Regions from separate parts of the Cupriavidus mimosae genome, predicted to be linked through region 1. Evidence: predicted binding sites of a transcription regulator. Region 1 holds the regulator's gene; each other region holds the start of a gene.
What was found. The regulator sigma-54, encoded in region 1, starts transcription at its own class of promoters, with help from an activator protein. The targets are predictions, from matches to a motif close to TGGCANGNAANCTGCTTT.
Positions count from the first base shown of each region.

Region 2: MKD50_RS10205 (ammonium transporter) is a predicted target of sigma-54. The motif match lies at 2,018-2,035, and genes of this name have one in related genera.
Region 3: MKD50_RS18865 (GTP cyclohydrolase II) is a predicted target of sigma-54. The motif match lies at 2,952-2,969, and genes of this name have one in related genera.

Region 1 is NZ_JALHRY010000005.1:125,037-131,083, forward strand. It holds gene rapZ (RNase adapter RapZ) at 1-132, opposite strand, end outside; gene MKD50_RS11230 (PsiF family protein) at 240-632, opposite strand; gene hprK (HPr(Ser) kinase/phosphatase) at 803-1,774, opposite strand; gene MKD50_RS11240 (PTS sugar transporter subunit IIA) at 1,857-2,312, opposite strand; gene hpf (ribosome hibernation-promoting factor, HPF/YfiA family) at 2,666-3,016, opposite strand; gene MKD50_RS11250 (RNA polymerase factor sigma-54) at 3,065-4,543, opposite strand; gene lptB (LPS export ABC transporter ATP-binding protein) at 4,667-5,467, opposite strand; gene lptA (lipopolysaccharide transport periplasmic protein LptA) at 5,476-6,047, opposite strand, start outside.
Region 2 is NZ_JALHRY010000004.1:353,400-359,446, reverse strand. It holds gene MKD50_RS10225 (acid phosphatase) at 1-99, shown strand, start outside; gene MKD50_RS10220 (CreA family protein) at 125-607, opposite strand; gene MKD50_RS10215 (acyl-CoA thioesterase) at 629-1,114, opposite strand; gene MKD50_RS10210 (HU family DNA-binding protein) at 1,288-1,569, opposite strand; gene MKD50_RS10205 (ammonium transporter) at 2,067-3,269, shown strand; gene MKD50_RS10200 (mechanosensitive ion channel family protein) at 3,484-4,353, shown strand; gene MKD50_RS10195 (Bcr/CflA family multidrug efflux MFS transporter) at 4,372-5,595, opposite strand; gene MKD50_RS10190 (hypothetical protein) at 5,978-6,047, shown strand, end outside.
Region 3 is NZ_JALHRY010000010.1:19,015-25,061, forward strand. It holds gene MKD50_RS18850 (MFS transporter) at 67-1,335, shown strand; gene MKD50_RS18855 (hypothetical protein) at 1,332-1,472, shown strand; gene MKD50_RS18860 (acyltransferase family protein) at 1,635-2,759, shown strand; gene MKD50_RS18865 (GTP cyclohydrolase II) at 3,027-4,265, shown strand; gene MKD50_RS18870 (URC4/urg3 family protein) at 4,262-5,557, shown strand; gene upp (uracil phosphoribosyltransferase) at 5,630-6,047, shown strand, end outside.

The DNA.
Region 1 (6,047 bases):
TAGGTAGCGGGTCAGTTCAGGGATGAACTGCGCCGGCAGGTTGTCCACGCAGTAATAGCCTGCATCTTCGAGGACGTTCAGTGCGACGGACTTGCCGGAACCGGATATGCCGGTGATGAGGATGATGCGCATAGCAACTGAAGCATAGCATCAGGTGCCGGCTGCGTCATGACAGCGTGTTGACACCAGCAAAATGGCGAACCTTCCGGTTCGCCATGCTGGTTCGCGAGCAAGGGCGCTCAGGCTGCCTTTGACAGGCATTCCTTCATGTGGGCCTTGTATTCGTCGCCCTTCTTGCCCTTGCCGGACTTGCTGCAGGAAGCCATCTTGTCCTGCTGGCTCTTGGGCGCGCCGGACTTCGACAGGCATTCCTTCATGAATGCCTTGCGTTCGTCGCCTTTCTTGCCGGAGGCCTGCGCGTTGCAGGACTTCATCTTGTCCTGCTGGGTGTTGGCCGCGGGCTTGTCCGGATTGGCGGGGGTAGCAGGCGTGGCCGGCACGGCAGGCGTTGCCGGGGCCGTGGCCGACGGCTTGGCCGGCGTAGCAGGAGTGGCCGGCGTGGCGGTCTGCGCAAAGGCGCTGGCTGCGAACAGGGGGGTGACCAGCGCGCACACTGCAATCAGGGTCTTCATGCTTGCTCTCCTCGGGGGTGGACTACCTTGTCGCCGCGCGCCGGTTCGGCGTTGCAGCGTCCGTAACGGGCGTGATGCCCATTGCAGCACAAAACGGAGCATGCCTGAGAAGCGTTGACGAGCGGTTGTCACGCCGTTGTAAGCAATTGAAAACCGCGGCGGACCGGGGCTTACAGCAGCCGGCCCTGCCCGCGCGAGACGGCATCGGCCTGCATCGCGGCGCGCTGGCGGTCCATGAAGTCGCGCAGCGTGTCGATGCCGCGCAGGCGCAGGATGGTATTGCGCACGGCGGCCTCGACCAGCACGGCCAGGTTGCGGCCGGCCGCCACCTGGATCTTGACCATGTGGATGGGAAGCCCGAGCACGTCCAGGTACTGCGAATCCAGCGGCAGCCGCTCGAATTCGCCATCGTTGCGCCGCACCAGCTGCACCACCAGCTTGATCTTCATCTTCCGCCGTACTGCGGTCTCGCCGAAGATGGTCTTGATGTCGAGCAGCCCCAGGCCGCGTACTTCAAGCAGATTCTGCAGCAGCGGCGGGCAGCGGCCTTCGATGAAATCCGGCCCCAGCCGGACGAAATCGACGGCGTCGTCGGCCACCAGCCCGTGGCCACGCGAAATCAGTTCCAGGCCCAGTTCGCTCTTGCCCAGGCCCGATTCGCCCATGATCAGCACGCCCATGCCCAGGATGTCGAGAAACACGCCGTGCATGGTCACGCGCGGCGCGGAGATGCGCGACAGGTACAGGCGCAGATGGTCGATCACCGCGGCGGACGACACCGGCGTGGTGAACAGCGGCGTCGACGAGCGCGTGCAGCGCAGTTCAAGGTCCGGCGGCGGCTCCATGCCGTCGGCAATCACCAGGAACGGCGGCTCCAGCAGGATCAGCTCGCCCATCTGGCGCTTGCGGGTCTCGTCGTCGAGCCGCTGGTAATACGTGATTTCGGGCTTGCCGAGGACCTGGATCCGGTTCGGGTGGATCAGGTTGAGGTGGCCCACCAGGTCTGCGGCGGAGGTCGCTTCGCGGGCGAATTCAACGTCAAAGGCGCGGTCCGCGCCCTCCAGGCCGGCGATCCACGAGAGTTTGAGGTCGGCTGCGTTGTCGTCGAAGATGGACTGGGAGGTGACGCCGGTGAGTTCCATGCGGTATGGCTGGTAAGGCGGTGTTCGAAGCGCGTGGCGCTTGCCCGGTCTGGTGCCGGCCCGCTCCGGGGGAATCAGTGGATCAGGGATGCCATGCGATCAGCAGTTCGTGCACGGCATCGGGCGTGGGCAGCGTCGCCAAGCCCTCGCGCATGTCGCGATCCGACAGCAGTTGCGCGATCTCGGACAAAATTTCCAGGTGCTGCTGCGTGGCCTGTTCCGGCACCAGCAGGAAGATCAGCAGCGACACCGGCTTGCCGTCCGGCGATTCGAACGGGATCGGCTCGGCCAGTCGCATGAACGCGGCCAGCGGCTGCTTCAGGCCCTTGATGCGCCCGTGCGGAATCGCCACGCCGGCGCCCAGTCCGGTCGAGCCCAGCGACTCGCGTGCGAACAGGTTGTCGGTAACGATGGCGCGCGCCACGCCATGGTTGTTCTCGAAGAGGAGCCCGGCCTGCTCGAACACACGCTTCTTGCTGGTGACGCTGACGTCGAGGGTAATGTTGCCGGGTGGCAGCAATTTGGCCAAACGATTCATGGGCGATGCGCAGGATGTCAGTTAGCGGGCGGATCGTTCCGCCGGGCAGCGGCTGGCTCCCCGACCGCTGCCGGCGCGGGGAAGACGTCCGGCCCATTATAGAGCAGCGGCTACCCTTGCATTGTGCGGTGCAGCGCGAGCAGGCGCAGCCACGATTTCTCTCTCTTTGTATGGCGCAGCATACACCTTGGCGCTGCGCTTGCGAACATTTCGGACCTTCATGCGTGGCAGGGCTTTGCTCCGCTGCCACACACCCGTCACGGCGCAAGGGCGCAAAAAAGCCGCGCTTCGGGGCGCGGCTTGCCTGTGGAATCCTGGTTCAGCAGCCCTCTGCGGGGCTGCCGGGCACGGGTTTATTGCTGCATTTGCGCTGCGGCCATCTGGTACTTGACCGCTTCGCGGTCGTGGCCTTGCACGCGATCCTTGTAGCGAATCACCTGACGGTCCAGCTTGTCGACGAGTGCGTCGATCGCCGCATACAGGTCTTCGTGATGCGCCTCGACAAAGATGTCCTTGCCCTTTAGATGCAGATTGATTTCCGCGTACTGACGCCGGTCCTTTTCCTTGTGATTGTCGACAGAGAGCAGCACGCTAACGCCAATGACTTGATCGAAATGCCTGACGATTCGCTCCAGCTTCGTTTCCACGTACTCACGCAGAGGGGGCGTGATGTCCAGGTGGTGTCCACTGATCTTGAAGTTCATAGCGCTTCTCCTTCTGAAAGAGCCTCACCAGGCAGGCGGTGGGCTCGGCTACAAAGACTTGCGGAGATTGACTGCGGGGATTTTCAAGGCTTCACGATACTTGGCGACGGTGCGGCGTGCGACAACGAAGCCCTGTTCGCCCAGCAGTTCGGCGATGCGACTGTCGGAAAGGGGATTCCTCGGGTCTTCGGCTCCTATCAGTTGCTTGATCAAGGCGCGGATGGCCGTTGATGAAGCCGCGCCACCGGTTTCGGTGGACACGTGGCTACCGAAGAAGTACTTCAGTTCGAAAGTACCCATCGGCGTAGCCATATATTTATTGGTCGTCACCCGGGAGATGGTTGACTCGTGTAAACCCAGTGTATCGGCAATCTCCCGCAAAACCAAGGGGCGCATGGCGATTTCACCGTGGGTGAAAAAGTTCTTTTGACGCTCGACAATGGCCTGCGAGACACGCAGGATCGTGTCGAACCTTTGCTGGATATTCTTGATCAGCCAGCGTGCCTCCTGCAGCTTCTGCTGCAGTCCCGCCGTGCCGGTTTCGCCCTTGGCGCCGCGCAGGATCTGGGCATACATATCGTTGATGCGCAGCCTCGGCATCACATCCGGATTGAGCTGCGCGGTCCAGCCGCCGCCGCTCTTGCGCACGAACACGTCGGGCACGACGAAATCGGCCTCGGGACGGCTGTACGCGTGGCCCGGGTAGGGTGCGAGCGAGCGGATCAGGTCATGCGCGGCCTTGAGCGCGACTTCATCGACCTGCAGGGCCTTCTTCAGTCGCGTGTAGTCACGTACCGCCAGCAGTTCCAGGTGATGGGTGACGATGGTCAGCGCCAGTTCGCGCTGCGGGTGGGTCAGGCGGCGCAATTGCAGCGCCAGGCATTCGGCGGCATTGCGCGCGCCCACGCCGGCCGGATCGAAGCTCTGCAGCAGCGTCAGGATGGCGTGGACTTCGTCGGGGTCGAACTCCAGCTCTTCGGGCAGCTCCGCGCAGATCTCTTCGAGCGAGGCGCTCAGGTAGCCGTCGTCATCGAGCGATTCGATCAGGAAGATGGCGAGACCCTTGTCGCGCGCCGAGATCTTCAGCGGCGTCAGCTGCTCCATCAGGTATTCGCGCAGCGTGGGCTCGGCATCGCGCAGCTGCATCGGCGTCTTTTCGTCCTCGTCGCCTTGCGGGCGGCGGGCGAAGTCATCCAGGCTCCAGTCGCTGTTGCCGTAGTCGTCGCCGCTGCTGTTGTCGCTGTAGTTGTCATCGGCAGCGCCCTCGGCGCGCGCATCGCCATTGCCCTGGGGCTCGGCGGGGGCGGGCGCGGGCGCGCTCTGTACGTTGACCGAGCCATCGGCGGCCACGCGCAGCGGGCTTTCGATCCAGTCGTTCTCCCGCTCGAGCAGCGGGTTTTCCGTCAGCGCCTGTTCGACTTCCTGCTGCAATTCCAGCGTGGAGAGCTGCAGCAGCCGGATCGACTGTTGCAGCTGCGGGGTCAGGGCCAGGTGCTGGGAGAGGCGGAGCTGTAGCGACGGTTTCATGCGACCTATTTTATGCGCATCTTTCCGATGTTGGAACGGAAATTGCTATCGCTAATGCGCCGTGATCGCCGCTGGCTCTCCGCATCGCGCGGCCATGGCAGCCCGCGCCGGGCAGCCGTCTTGTCACATGCGGAAGTTCTCGCCCAGATAGACGCGCCGCACGGCGTCATTGGCGATGATGTCTTCGGGCTGGCCAGCTGCCAGCACCGTGCCTTCGCTGATGATGTAGGCGTGGTCGCAGATGCCGAGCGTCTCGCGCACGTTGTGGTCGGTGATCAGCACGCCGATATTGCGCGCCTTCAGGAAGCTGACGATGCGCTGGATTTCGCCCACGGCGATCGGGTCCACGCCGGCGAACGGTTCGTCGAGCAGAATGAAGCGCGGCGACGACGCCAGCGCGCGCGCGATTTCCACGCGGCGGCGCTCGCCGCCGGACAGCGACAGCGCCGGGTTGTTGCGCAGGTGCGCGATCTGCAGGTCGTCGAGCAGGGCATCGAGGCGGCGCTCGATCTCGGCCTTGGCCAGCGGCTTGCCCTTGTCCTGCTGCAACTCCAGCACCGCGCGGATGTTCTCCTCGACGTTGAGCTTGCGGAACACCGAGGCTTCCTGCGGCAGGTACGACAGCCCCATGCGCGCGCGCTCGTGGATCGGCAGGCCACTGATGTGGTCGCCGTCGAGCACGATGTCGCCTTCGTCCAGCGCCACCAGGCCGACGATCATGTAGAAAGACGTGGTTTTGCCCGCGCCGTTGGGGCCGAGCAGGCCGACCACCTCGCCGCTCTTCACATCGAGCGAGACGTCCTTGACCACCGTGCGGGAGCCATAGCGCTTCTTCAGGTGGCGCACGACCAGCGTGCTGCCGCCGGGCAGTACAGAGTTGGCTTCGACGACAGGCTGGTCGGCAATGGTGGCGGTATCGGTCATGGGTACGGTCAGGGTTTGTTGGCGGGCGCGGGCGCCGACTTCAGGTCCAGCGGCGAGCCGCCTGCGGTGCCGGACTTCTGGTCCTGGCGCGGCGACAGTACCGCGCGCACGCGGCCGGACGGGTTGGCGGCGGCGGCATCGCCGCTGCCGCCGCCCGCCGCGGTATAGAGCTCCTTGCGGCTGTCGTAGGTCAGCACCGCGCCGCGGATCTCGTCGACCAGCTTGGCGCCCTGCAGCCGCGCCATGCGGGCATTGCCGATCAGCTTGGAGAATTCCTGCTTGCCGTCGTACTCGATGCGGTCGCCCCAGCCGTCGATGTATTCGTCGACACCCTCGCGCTTCTGGCGGATATAGGCCTGCCTGCCCGGCTTCGAGGTGGCCACGGCGAACTGGTAGCCCTCGGGATCCGTGCGCAGCTCGGCGGCGTCGGACTTCAGGATCATGGTGCCCTTGGTCAGCACCACGTTGCCGGTCAGCGTATAGATCTGCTTGACGTCGTCATAGCTGGCGTTGTCCGCCTCGAGCACCATCGGCTTGTCGCGGTCCGCGCGCTCGGCAACGGCAGGCTGGGCCAGCAGGC
Region 2 (6,047 bases), on a different contig from region 1:
GACCTGGAACGGGCGCGCAGTGAAGTGGCTGCCGCGCGCGCAGCCGGCACGCGGCCATCGCGCGACTGCCTGGCGGAATCCGCGGTGCTGGCCCGCTGATCACGGGCGCCCCCGGCCGACGCGCTTATTTCACCGGAATCACCGTGCCGGCCGGCACCGGCACGGCGGTCACGCTGTTCTGCGGGCTGCCGCTGACGATGCGGTCCGAATACGTCAGGTAGACCAGCGTATTGCGCTTGCGGTCGACCGCGCGCACCACGTGCAGCGCCTTGAACAGGATCGACATGCGCTCGGAGAAAACATTGTCCTGCTGCTTGATCGGCGCCTTGAAGCCGATCGGACCCACCTGCCGGCACGCGATCGAGGCCTCGGGCGGGTCTTCCGCCATGCCGAGCTGGCCCTTGATGCCGCCGGTGCGGGCACGCGACACGTAGCAGGTGACGCCGTCCACCTGCGGGTCGTCATAGGCTTCGATCACGACCTTGTCGGAGCCGGTCATGCGGAAATTGGTGCTGACGCTGCCGATCTCCTCGGCACTGGCCCCCGCGGCTGCGCCGGCGCAGGCGGCGGCGAGCAGGAGGCGAACGAGTGGGTGGCGGGATTCCATGGCTGTATCGCGCATCGGCACTCAGTTCACCGACGACTTGATGTCGCCGTGGCGCTTTTCCATCTCCTGGCGCAGCGCGCGGCGCTGCTGCGCGGCGGCAAAGCGCTGGCGCTCGACCTCGTCGCGCGGCTCCAGCGGCGGCACCTCGGCGGGGGTGCCGTTGTCGTCCACCGCCACCATGGTGAAATAGCAGCTGTTGGTATGGCGCACCAGCTTGCTGCGGATGTTCTCGGTCACCACCTTGATGCCGATCTCCATCGAGCTGCGGCCGGTGTAGTTGACCGATGCCAGGAAGGTCACCAGCTCGCCCACGTGGATGGGCTGGCGGAACACCACCTGGTCTACCGACAGCGTGACCACGTAGCGGCCGGCATAGCGGCTGGCGCAGGCATACGCCACCATGTCCAGGTACTTGAGGATGGTGCCGCCGTGGACGTTGCCAGAGAAATTGGCCATGTCCGGCGTCATCAGCACGGTCATGGAAAGCTGGTGGGACAGGTCATTCATGATGCGGGATACGAAGATTGCGGGGGCGGGATTGCCGGCTGCGGGCGCCGGCAGTTTAACCCGGATCGCCGCGCCGGTGCCCGCGGCATGGCGCCGGCCCCTGCCCCGCCTGACCCGGCACATAAAAAAAAGCGGCCTGCCAGGCCGCTTCTTTCGCTATGGACGCAAACTGCTTACTTTTTCTTGTTCACGGCGTCCTTGAAACCCTGGCCTGCCGAGAACTTGACCGTCTTGGCGGCCGGAATCTTGATGGTTTCGCCGGTGCGCGGATTGCGGCCGGTACGGGCTGCGCGCTTGCCGGCGCTGAAGCTGCCAAAACCCACCAGCGTTACAGAATCGCCCTTTGCCACTGCCTTCTTGATACTGTCCAGCGCTGCGTTGAGCGCACGCTCGGCGGCGGCATTGCTCAATTCTGCTTCCGCGGCGATGGCCGATACCAGTTCACCTTTATTCATGGCTGATTTCCCTTGTTGGTCGTCGTCACCGATGTGCGTGCCTCGCGGCAGGCCATCGATCGGCGCAGTCTAATCTGCCCTTCGCGCGTTGAGCAATCCCCAGTGGCACCAATGCGACAAAAAAACCCGCAAATCCTTGCTTGAGGCCGGTTAGCGGGCAATTTCCCCTGTTGTTTGCACTTGCCGGCCGCCGCTTTTTGCCGGGCCCGAGCGGCCGCCTGGAATCGCACCCCCAAAACTACTCAGCATAGGACAGATTCCCCCAAATGGGGCGACGCACCACAACGGGTCGCGCAATGCCCCCTTGGCTGCTCCATTCTGGCGCAGCCTGGTCCAGCCGCTGGCAACAGGCCGGTGTCGCCTTGCCCACGGGATGGGACCGCGTGCGGCATGCCGGTGCGGTTTCTTACCCTGGACGGTGCACGCGGCACCAGGATGCAGCGGTCTCTGGAACGCTTTTTGCATACTGGTGCGCCCATTTTGAGCATGAGGTCACTATGGACAACTGGAAGACCGGCACCGACGCGCTCTTCATCTTGCTTGGCGCCATCATGGTGCTGGCCATGCACGCCGGCTTTGCCTTCCTCGAACTCGGCACGGTACGCAAGAAGAACCAGGTCAATGCGCTGGTAAAGATTCTGGTGGATTTCGCGGTCTCCACCATCGCCTATTTCTTTATCGGCTACACCATCGCGTATGGGGTGCAGTTCTTTTCCGGCGCTGCAACGCTGGCCCAGAAGAACGGTTATGAACTGGTCAAGTTCTTTTTCCTGGCAACCTTTGCAGCGGCCATTCCGGCGATTATCTCCGGCGGTATTGCCGAGCGCTCGCGTTTCAATCCGCAACTGGTCGCCACCTTCGTGCTGGTGGGCTTTGTCTACCCGTTTTTCGAGGGCATGGTGTGGAATCAGCGCTACGGCGTGCAGGACTGGATCGCGCGCGTGGCCGGCGCGCCCTTCCACGACTTTGCCGGTTCGGTGGTGGTGCACGCGCTGGGCGGGTGGATTGCGCTGCCGGCGGTGCTGCTGCTGGGCGCGCGCCGTGGGCGCTACCAGAAGGATGGCCGCATCAGCGCGCATCCGCCCTCGAACATCCCGTTCCTGGCGCTGGGCGCCTGGATTCTTGCGGTGGGCTGGTTCGGCTTCAACGTGATGAGCGCGCAGACCGTCGACAAGATCAGCGGCCTGGTAGCGATCAATTCGCTGATGGCGATGGCCGGCGGCACGCTGGCCGCCTGGCTGGCCGGGCGCAACGATCCGGGCTTCGTCTACAACGGGCCGCTGGCCGGCCTGGTGGCGGTCTGCGCAGGCTCGGACCTGATGCATCCGCTCGGGGCGCTGGTCACCGGTGCCGTGGCCGGCGCGCTGTTCGTCTATATGTTCACGCTGGCGCAAAACAAATGGCATATCGATGATGTGCTCGGCGTGTGGCCGCTGCACGGGCTGTGCGGCGCCTGGGGCGGCATCGCCGCCGGCATCTTCGGGGCGAAGGCGCTGGGCGGCCTTGGCGGGGTGTCGCTCGGCGCGCAGTTGCTCGGCACCTTGCTTGGCATCGTGGTGGCGCTGGCCGGCGGCACGCTGGTCTATGGCACGCTGAAGCGGCTGGTGGGCATCCGCCTCGACGCCGAAGGCGAGTTCAACGGCGCCGACCTGACGCTGCACCGGATTTCCGCCACCGCCGAGCGCGAAACCAACTGGTAATAGCCGCCAGCGCATTTCCGATATAAACGGAGGAGCCGCGCCACGCGCCTTGTCTTAACAATTATTTGCTTGCACTTCCGCGCACGGCCTCTCAATAATTGCCGTGCCCGGGAATTGCGCGCAACGCGCAGGGGCTCGCACGCCGCAGCCGGCTGGTTCGGGTGATGTTGGGTCGGCGGCTGGCCGGTTATACCAACACGAAAGGAATACGCCGATGGACGCCTCTACCTTCGACAACCTCAAGACCCTGGTGGTCTCGTACGCCACCGAATTCGGCGTCAAGATCCTCGCGGCCCTCGCCTTCTGGGTCATTGGCCGCTGGCTGATCCACTTTGTCGTGCGCCTGGTGCAGAACGCGCTCGGCAAGCAGAAGGTCGATCCGACGCTGCTGCGCTATGTCGGCTCCATCGTCACCGTGACGCTGAACGTGGTGCTGGTGATAGGCATCCTCGGCTACTTCGGCATCCAGACCACCACCTTCGCCGCGCTGATTGCCGCCGCCGGCGTGGCCATCGGCATGGCCTGGTCGGGGCTGATGGCCAACTTCGCCGCCGGCGCCTTCCTGGTGGTACTGCGGCCGTTCAAGGTAGGCGACTTCGTCACCATTGGCGGCGTGACCGGGACCGTGCGCGAGATCGGCCTGTTCGCAACCACGCTGGACACGCCAGACAATGTGCAGACGGTGATCGGCAACAACAAGATCTTCAGCGACACCATCCAGAACTTCACCGCCAATGCGTTCCGGCGCGTGGAACTGAAAGCGCAGCTGGCAGGCAGCACCGACGTGGCCGAGGCGGTGGCGCTGCTGAAGACCCGCATTGCCGAGATCCCCAACGTGCTGGCTGAGCCGCCGGTCGACGTCGAAATCCTGGAATTCACGCTGGTCGGTCCGGTGCTGGCGGTGCGGCCCTATTGCCATAACGACCATTACTGGCAAGTCTATTTCGACACCAACCGCGTCATCCGCGAGTGCTTCGGCCAGGCCGGCTACGCCGCGCCGATGCCGGCCCACATGGTGGTGGTGCAACAGGCCGGGGTGCCGCATGCCGCCGCGGAGCAAGCCGCGGCGCAGCAGGCCGCCTGAACTGGCGCGGCGGCGGTTTCAGCGGGTGCCCGGGCGCGTGCGAGCGCCCGAGCGCCCGTAATGGCGCATCAGCACCGCGCCGGCGCCGCAGGCCGCCATCACCACGCCCAGCGGCAGCGCGCTGCCGTCGCGCCACACGCTGACCGCGGCGCCGCCGAGCGTGCCGAGCGAAAACTGCAGCGTGCCCATCAGCGCCGAAGCCGTGCCGGCGCGATGCCCTTGGTGCGCCAGCGCCAGCGCCGAAGCGTTCGGCGAGACGCAGCCCAGCGCACCGATAAACACGAAGAACCCGCCCAGCAGCACCGGCAGCACCGCCATCCCCGCCAGCGCGGCCAGCGCCAGCACCAGCCCCGCCGCCAGCGCCGCCAGCAGCGTGGCCCCCAGCACCTGGTCGAGCGAACGCCCGCGCACCAGCCGGGCATTGAGCTGCGACATCGTGATCAGCCCGAGCGCATTGGCGCCGAACACAAAGCCGTAGTGCGACGGCGCGATGCCGTGCAGTTCGATCAGCACAAAGGGCGAGCCCGAGATATACGCAAACATGCCCGCCGAGCCGAAGCCGGCCGACAGCGAATAACCCAGGAATTCCCGATCGCGCAGCAGTTCCGCGTAGCTGCGGGCGACGGTGCCGAGCCGCAGCGGCGCTACATGGCCGCGGTCCAGCGATTCCTCCATGCGCAGGTGGACCAGCAGCAGGATCAGCAGGCCGGCCCCCGCCAGCACCCAGAAGATGGCGCGCCAGCCCGATACGGTCAGCACCGCGCCGCCGACGATCGGTGCCAGGATCGGCGCAACCCCCATCACCAGCATCAGCGAGGAAAACGCCCGCGCCGATTCATGCGCCTCGAGCCGGTCGCGGATCACCGCCCGGGCCATCACCATGCCGGCGCAGCCCCCCAGCGCCTGCAGGAAACGCCATAGCATCAGCGATTCCACGTTGCGCGCCAGCGCGCAGCCCACCGCGGCAATGACGTAAAGACATAGCCCGACATAGAGCGGCGGCTTGCGCCCGAAGCGGTCGCTGAAGGGACCATAGAAGGCCTGTCCGATCGCCAGCCCGACCAGGAAGGTGCCCAGCGTCAGCTGGACCTGCCCGATGTCGACGCCAAGGTCGCCCGCGAGCGTTGGGAAACTCGGCAGGTACATGTCGATCGACAGCGGCGCGATCGCCATCAGCGAGCCGCAGATCAGCAGCCAGGCAGGGAAACGCGGCGTCGGCGCGGCGCTTTGTGAATGAGGCATGGAGGACAGTATCCGAGGGCGATGGCGCTGCCGTGCGGCACGGGCAGCCCAGGGGAAAGACGCAATTGTTGCACAACATAACCAATGCAGCCGCGCAGGCGGCGACGTTGGCATGCGTCGGTTGGCGCAGAAATGCCGGCCTGCGAGGTCGCCATCGCCGGAGTCGGGTTCGGCAAAGCTGGCAAACCTCGCAGGATTGGTGAATAGTGGTAACACGCCCTGGTGTTCATGGGCATGGCATGGCGGCAATGCTACGACGCTGGCGGGGCGCGACTTTCATGCGCGCCGGGGTGGAGGGTACAATGCCAGCCTGTCGGCGTAAGACTCGCCGTCGGCCTCGCAGAGAGGGACGACAGTACAGGTCCCCGCAACATTAGCCTGCATGAGAACACGACAAACGCCGCTTTCCGCTTCGCTAGGCACTGCCGCTTTCGTGGTCGTGCTGCTGCTGC
Region 3 (6,047 bases), on a different contig from region 1:
AGGCCTGCCGTCGCTTGCAATAGAGCCATCGCGCCGCGGGCGCCATCGATCGACAAGAGGGCTGTCATGACCACCCATTTGCCACGCTGTTACGGTTCTGCCGCCACGCCCTGGTGGCGGCAACTCTGGGTGCTGGTGCTGGCGGGGGGCGTGCTGATGGGAGTGGCGCTGGGCGTGCGCCATGTGCAAGGGCTGTTCATGCTGCCAATCATTGCCGAGCGCGGCTGGACCCGCGAGACCTTCGCCTTTGCCATGGCGGTGCAGAACCTGGCGTGGGGGCTGGCTCAGCCCTTCACCGGCATGCTGGCCGACCGCTACGGCTCGTGGAAGGTGATGGCGGGCGGGCTGGCGCTGTATGCCGTGGGGCTCTATGGGATGACGCAGGCGCATACGTCGACGGCGCTGGTGTGGTCGGCGGGGCTTTGCCTCGGCCTGGCCTTGTCCGGCACTACCTTCGGTGTGGTCTACGGCGCGCTCAGCCGGATGACCGGCGCCGCGCAGCGCAGCCGCGCGCTGGGGCTGGCCGGCGCCGTCGGCGGCATCGCCCAGTTTGTCCTGGTGCCGGGCGCCCAGGCGCTGCTTGCCGGGAGGGGATGGGCCGGCGCGCTGCTGCTGCTTGCCGTGGCGCTGGCCGTGCTGGCACCACTGGCGCTGCCATTCCAGGACCGCGGCGCGGCGGCAGCGCCGGACTGCCACGCGCCGGACGCGGCCGGGGGCCAGCCGCTGAGCGCCGCCGTACGGGAGGCCTTCGGCCATGCGGGCTTCTGGCTGCTCAACCTGGGCTTTCTTGCGTGCGGCTTCCAGCTTGCCTTCATCGCCAGCCACCTGCCGGCCTATCTGCTGGACCGCGGCATGCGCCCGGCCGACGGCATGGCGGCACTCGCCATCATCGCGCTGGCCAACGTGGCCGGTGTCTATGTGTGCGGGCTGCTGGGCGGGCGTCACAGCAAGAAGTACCTGCTCGCCGGCATCTACCTCGCGCGCACCGCGGCGATGGCGCTGTTTCTGCTGCTGCCGCTGAGCCCGGCGACACTGTACGCCTTCAGTGCGGCGATGGGGTTGCTGTGGCTGGGCACGGTGCCGCTCACCAACGGCATCCTGGCCCAGGTGTTCGGCGTGCGCTATCTCGCCACGCTGTTCGGCTTCGTGTTCCTGGGCCATCAGTTCGGCTCTTTCCTGGGTGTGTGGCTGGGTGGGCTGGTGTTTGAGGTGACCCGCTCGTACGACGCGGTCTGGTACGGCGCCATGGCCCTGGGGATCGTCGCCGCGGCGCTGCATTCGCCGATCGACGACCGCCAGATTGTCCGCACCGGTCTGGCGCCGGCACGGCCGTGAGGCGGCCTGGCGCAACCGCGCTCGGCACCTGGCTGTCGGTACTCGGTGGCGCCGCCGTGTGCGCCGTGGCGCTGGCCGGGTGGCTCGATCCCGCCCATGCCCAGGCGTGGATCGCGCTGATGGCGCTGTGCGGGTAGCCCCCAACCGCCGGCCTGTGCGACAGTGCATCGGCTGGCGAACTCGCAACAAGCGGGTCCACTGTGTAACCAATCCGCAAAATGTATTCATTGCGCCACATTGAGTGGTGGTGCAACGGGTAGAATCGCGCCTTCCGTGCCCTTTGCATCATCCCTATAACAATGAGCTCCCGCCCGTCGCGCCTGCCGTGCATCGACGCCCTCAAAGCCGTCAGTTCGCAACTGATCGTCCTGCACCACCTCGCCTTCTATGGACCGATGTCCGACGCCGCCTACCAACTGGCGCCGGGGCTGGTGGAGTGGCTCTATGACTACGCCCGCATCGCGGTGCAGGTGTTCCTGGTGATCAGCGGCTTCCTGGCGGCGCGCAGCCTGGCACCCGAGGGACGGCTGGAGATCCGCCAGCACCCGCTGTCGCTGCTGTGGCGCCGCTACCAGAAACTGGTGGTGCCGTTTGCCGCGGCGATCCTGCTCAGCATTGCCGGTGCCGCCGTGGCCCGGCACTGGATGACGCATGACTCGATCCCGGCGTCGCCCTCGCTGGGACAGTTGCTCGCGCATCTGACGCTGCTCCATGACATCGTCGACGTCGACGCGTTGTCGGCCGGGGTCTGGTACGTGGCCATCGACCTGCAGTTGTTCGCGCTGCTGCTGGGCACGCTGTGGGCCGCGCGCGCGGTGTCGCGCGGCAGGGCGCCGGCGGGCGTGGCGGTCAGCATCGGCCTGGTGGCGCTTGTGGCCGTGGCGTCGCTGTTCTGGTTCAACCGCGATGCCGCATGGGATATCTGGGCGGTGTACTTCTTCGGTGCCTATGGCATGGGCACGCTGGCCTACTGGGCGTCGACGCCCGGCCGTCCGCTGCTGCCGCTGGCGCTGCTCGGCGCGGTGGCGCTGGGCGCGCTGGCACTGGACTTCCGGCTGCGCATCGCCGTGGCGCTGGCCACCGCGCTGCTGCTGGCGCTGGCACGGCGCGGCGAATGGCTGGAACGCTGGCCCCGGGCGCGCGTGGTGGGCTACTTCGGGCGCATTTCCTATTCCGTGTTCCTGGTCCATTTCCCGGTGTGCCTGGTGGTCAATGCGCTGATGTCGCATCTGGCACCGGGGCAGCCGGTGCTGAACGCGCTGGGCATGGCGGCGGCGTGGGCCCTGAGCAATGTGGCGGGGGCCTTGTTCTACCGCTTCGTCGAAAGCGCGCAGCCGTTCGCGGCACTGCGGGCGTTGCTGGGCGGCCGCGGTGACGCGGCAGGCGACTCGGGCCCGGGCTCGGCGCGCCGCCCGACCATGTAACCGTTGCAAGCATCGCCGCGCCGCACTACGCGGCGGCTGCGCGCGTGGCATCGCCACCCGCGGCATCCGGGTGGTGCATGCACGCCGCCGGCGTGGTGCCGCCGGCACGCCCGGCGTGCATGGCGCTGCCACGGACCTGCGTTGGACGCCACACACAGTGGCGCCACACTGGCGTAAACGGGCATTGGGCGATGGCACAAAGGTTGCCTAGTATGGAATCGTAAACCTGACCGCTTGGTCAGGATTCCATCGGGAACCGAGGGTGTCATGTCCGACCATATCGTCCTGACTTCGCACGCGCGCCGCGACAAGCCGGCCGAGCCGATCCACTGGGGCGCCCTCACGGCGGCGCAGCGCGGACCGGTGATCGCCAGCCTGGGCAATCCGGCGCAGCGCAATGTGATCGGCACGCACGCCGGCGCCTATGCCATCTACCGCGCCCTCGCGGTCGCCTCCGGCACGCTGCAGCGCGACCATCGTCCCGACCTGACCGATACCGCACCCGCCGAAGCCATCGGCCCGCATCCGCAATGGGGCGACCCTGACAAGATCGTTTCGCTCGACCCGTGGGGACACCTGGTCTCCAGCGTCTTTGCCGACCGCATCGCCGCCGGCGTCGATATCCGCCCGACCATCGCGGTGACCCGTGCGCACATCAACATGCCGGAACTGGTTTCGGCCATCGCCGCGGGCCGGCTCAAGCCCGACGGCGACCTGTTGCATGCCAATGGCGACGTGCGGGTGACCAAGGCGGCGGTCGACCCGGTGTGGTACCTGCCCGGCATGGCGGCCCGCTTCGGCATCAAGGAAAGCGTGCTGCGCCGCAGCCTGTTCGAGCAGACCGGCGGCATGTTCCCGGAACTGGTGACGCGGCCGGACCTGAAGGTTTTCTTGCCGCCGATCGGCGGCATGACGCTGTATTTCTTCGGCGATGTCAGCCAGCTGGGCAAGCCCGAGACCCGCGTGGCCTGCCGCGTGCACGATGAATGCAACGGATCGGATGTGTTCGGGTCAGACATCTGTACCTGCCGGCCGTACCTGGCACATGGCATCGAGGTGTGCATCGAGATGGCGCAGCAGGGCGGTGTCGGGCTGGTGGTCTACAACCGCAAGGAGGGGCGCGCGCTGGGCGAGGTAACCAAGTTCCTGGTCTACAACGCCCGCAAGCGACAGGTTGGCGGTGACCGCGCCGAGACTTATTTTGCCCGTACCGAATGCGTGGCGGGCGTGCAGGACATGCGTTTCCAGGAGCTGATGCCGGATGTGTTCCATTGGCTGGGCATCCGCCGCATCGACCGCTGGGCGTCGATGAGCAACATGAAGCATGGCGCGCTGGTGGCGCAGGGCATCGAGGTGGTCGAGCAGGTGGCGATCCCCGAGGCGCTGATCCCCGCCGACGCCCGTGTCGAGATCGATGCCAAGGTGGCCGCAGGCTACTTTACGCACTACACGCCGCCAGATGCGAACGAACTGGCCCTGGCCAAGGGCAGGGGGTTGAACGAATGACGAGGTATCCCGAGGACAGTGCCGGCGACGAACGCCATGGCAACGGCTGGCTGAGCCCGGTGCCCGAAGGGCATCCCGCGGCGGCGCTGCTGTGCGCCGAGGCGGTGCGCACCCATTGCGCCGCGGTCACCGAACACGTGGCCAGCGGCGCATCCGAACTCTTCAGCTGGCACCCCGACCGCGTGCATGCGATTGCCGATTACGTCGCCAGCACCATCCGGCAGCGCTATCCCGACCTGCAGGTGCCCTATCACAGCCGCTGGCGCCATTTCGAAAGCGGCGCGGGCAACCAGCGCACGGACCGCTGGCAGGTGCTGTGCGAGCGCGCCGCGCTGAGCGGGCCCGAACACCGCGAGGAGCGCGCCCGCATCGGCATCGATCTGGTGATCCCCAGCGTGCTGCTGGATGCAGGCGCCGGGCCGGAGTGGCGCTACCGCGATCCGGCCAGCGACCTGGTGCTGACGCGTTCGGAAGGACTGGGCGCGGCCAGCTTCGACCTGTTCGCGCGCGGTGGCTTTTCCGCGGCGCCGGGCGACCCGCTGCGCGCCGATGCCGAGCGCCTGCAACGCATCGATGCCGACAGCATTGCCCATGCCTTCCAGGTCGCGCAGCACAACCCGCTGGTGGGCCTGGAAGGCCGCGCCGGGCTGCTGCGCCGGCTGGGCGAGGTGATGGACGCGACTCCGGCGCTGTTCGGCCGGCCGGCGCGGCTGGGCAACCTCTATGACTACCTGAAGGCGCATGCCGTCGGCGGCCAGCTCGATGCCGGCTTCCTGCTGCGCACCTTGCTGGTGGGCCTTGGGCCGGTGTGGCCGGGGCGCATCGTGGTCGAGGGCGTGTCGCTGGGCGATTGCTGGCGCCACCCGGCGGCGCCGGGCGGGCTGGTGCCGTTCCACAAGCTGACCCAGTGGCTGACCTATTCGCTGCTGGAGCCGCTCGAGGACGCCGGCCTGACCGTGACCGGCCTCGACGCGCTGACCGGCCTGCCCGAGTACCGCAACGGCGGGCTGCTGTACGACTTCGAGCTGATGGTGCCGCGCGATCCCGGCTTTGCCGCCGAACCGCATGCGGTCGATGAGCCCGTCATCGTCGAATGGCGCGCGTTGACCGTCAGCGGCCTGGACCTGGTGGCCGATTGCGTGCGCCAGGCGCTGGGGCTGGAGGAAGCGCAGTTTCCGCTGGCGCGCGTGCTGGAAGGCGGCACCTGGGCGGCGGGGCGGCGCATCGCCGCCAAGCGCCGGCCCGGCGGCGCGCCGCCGTTTGCCATCACCAGCGACGGCACGGTGTTCTGAACGCGCCGCCCGCGCCGCGGGCGGCGTAGCAAGCAGGGAAGGCTTGTGCAACGTGGCTTCAGGAGCGTCACCATGAACGACATGACCGCTGTTCCCGCAGTCGAGGCGCGCGCGCCGGACCCCGCCGACCCTGCCAGCCTGTCCGGCGTGATGGTGGTCGACCATCCGCTGGTGCAGCACAAGGTCACGCTGGTGCGCAGCGAGGAGACCACCACCGACAACTTCCGCCGCCTGGTGCGCGAGATCAGCCAGCTGCTGACCTACGAGGCCACGCGCGACCTGGCCATGGAAACCATCGCCATCCGCACGCCCATCGCGGCCACGCAATCGCGCGTGCTGTCCGGCAAGAAGCTGTGCCTGGTGTCGATCCTGCGCGCCGGCAACGGCTTTATCGATGGCATGCTCGACCTGCTGCCGGCGGCGCGCGTCGGCCATATCGGCCTGTACCGCGATCCCGAGACGCTGGAGCCGATCGAGTATTACTTCAAGA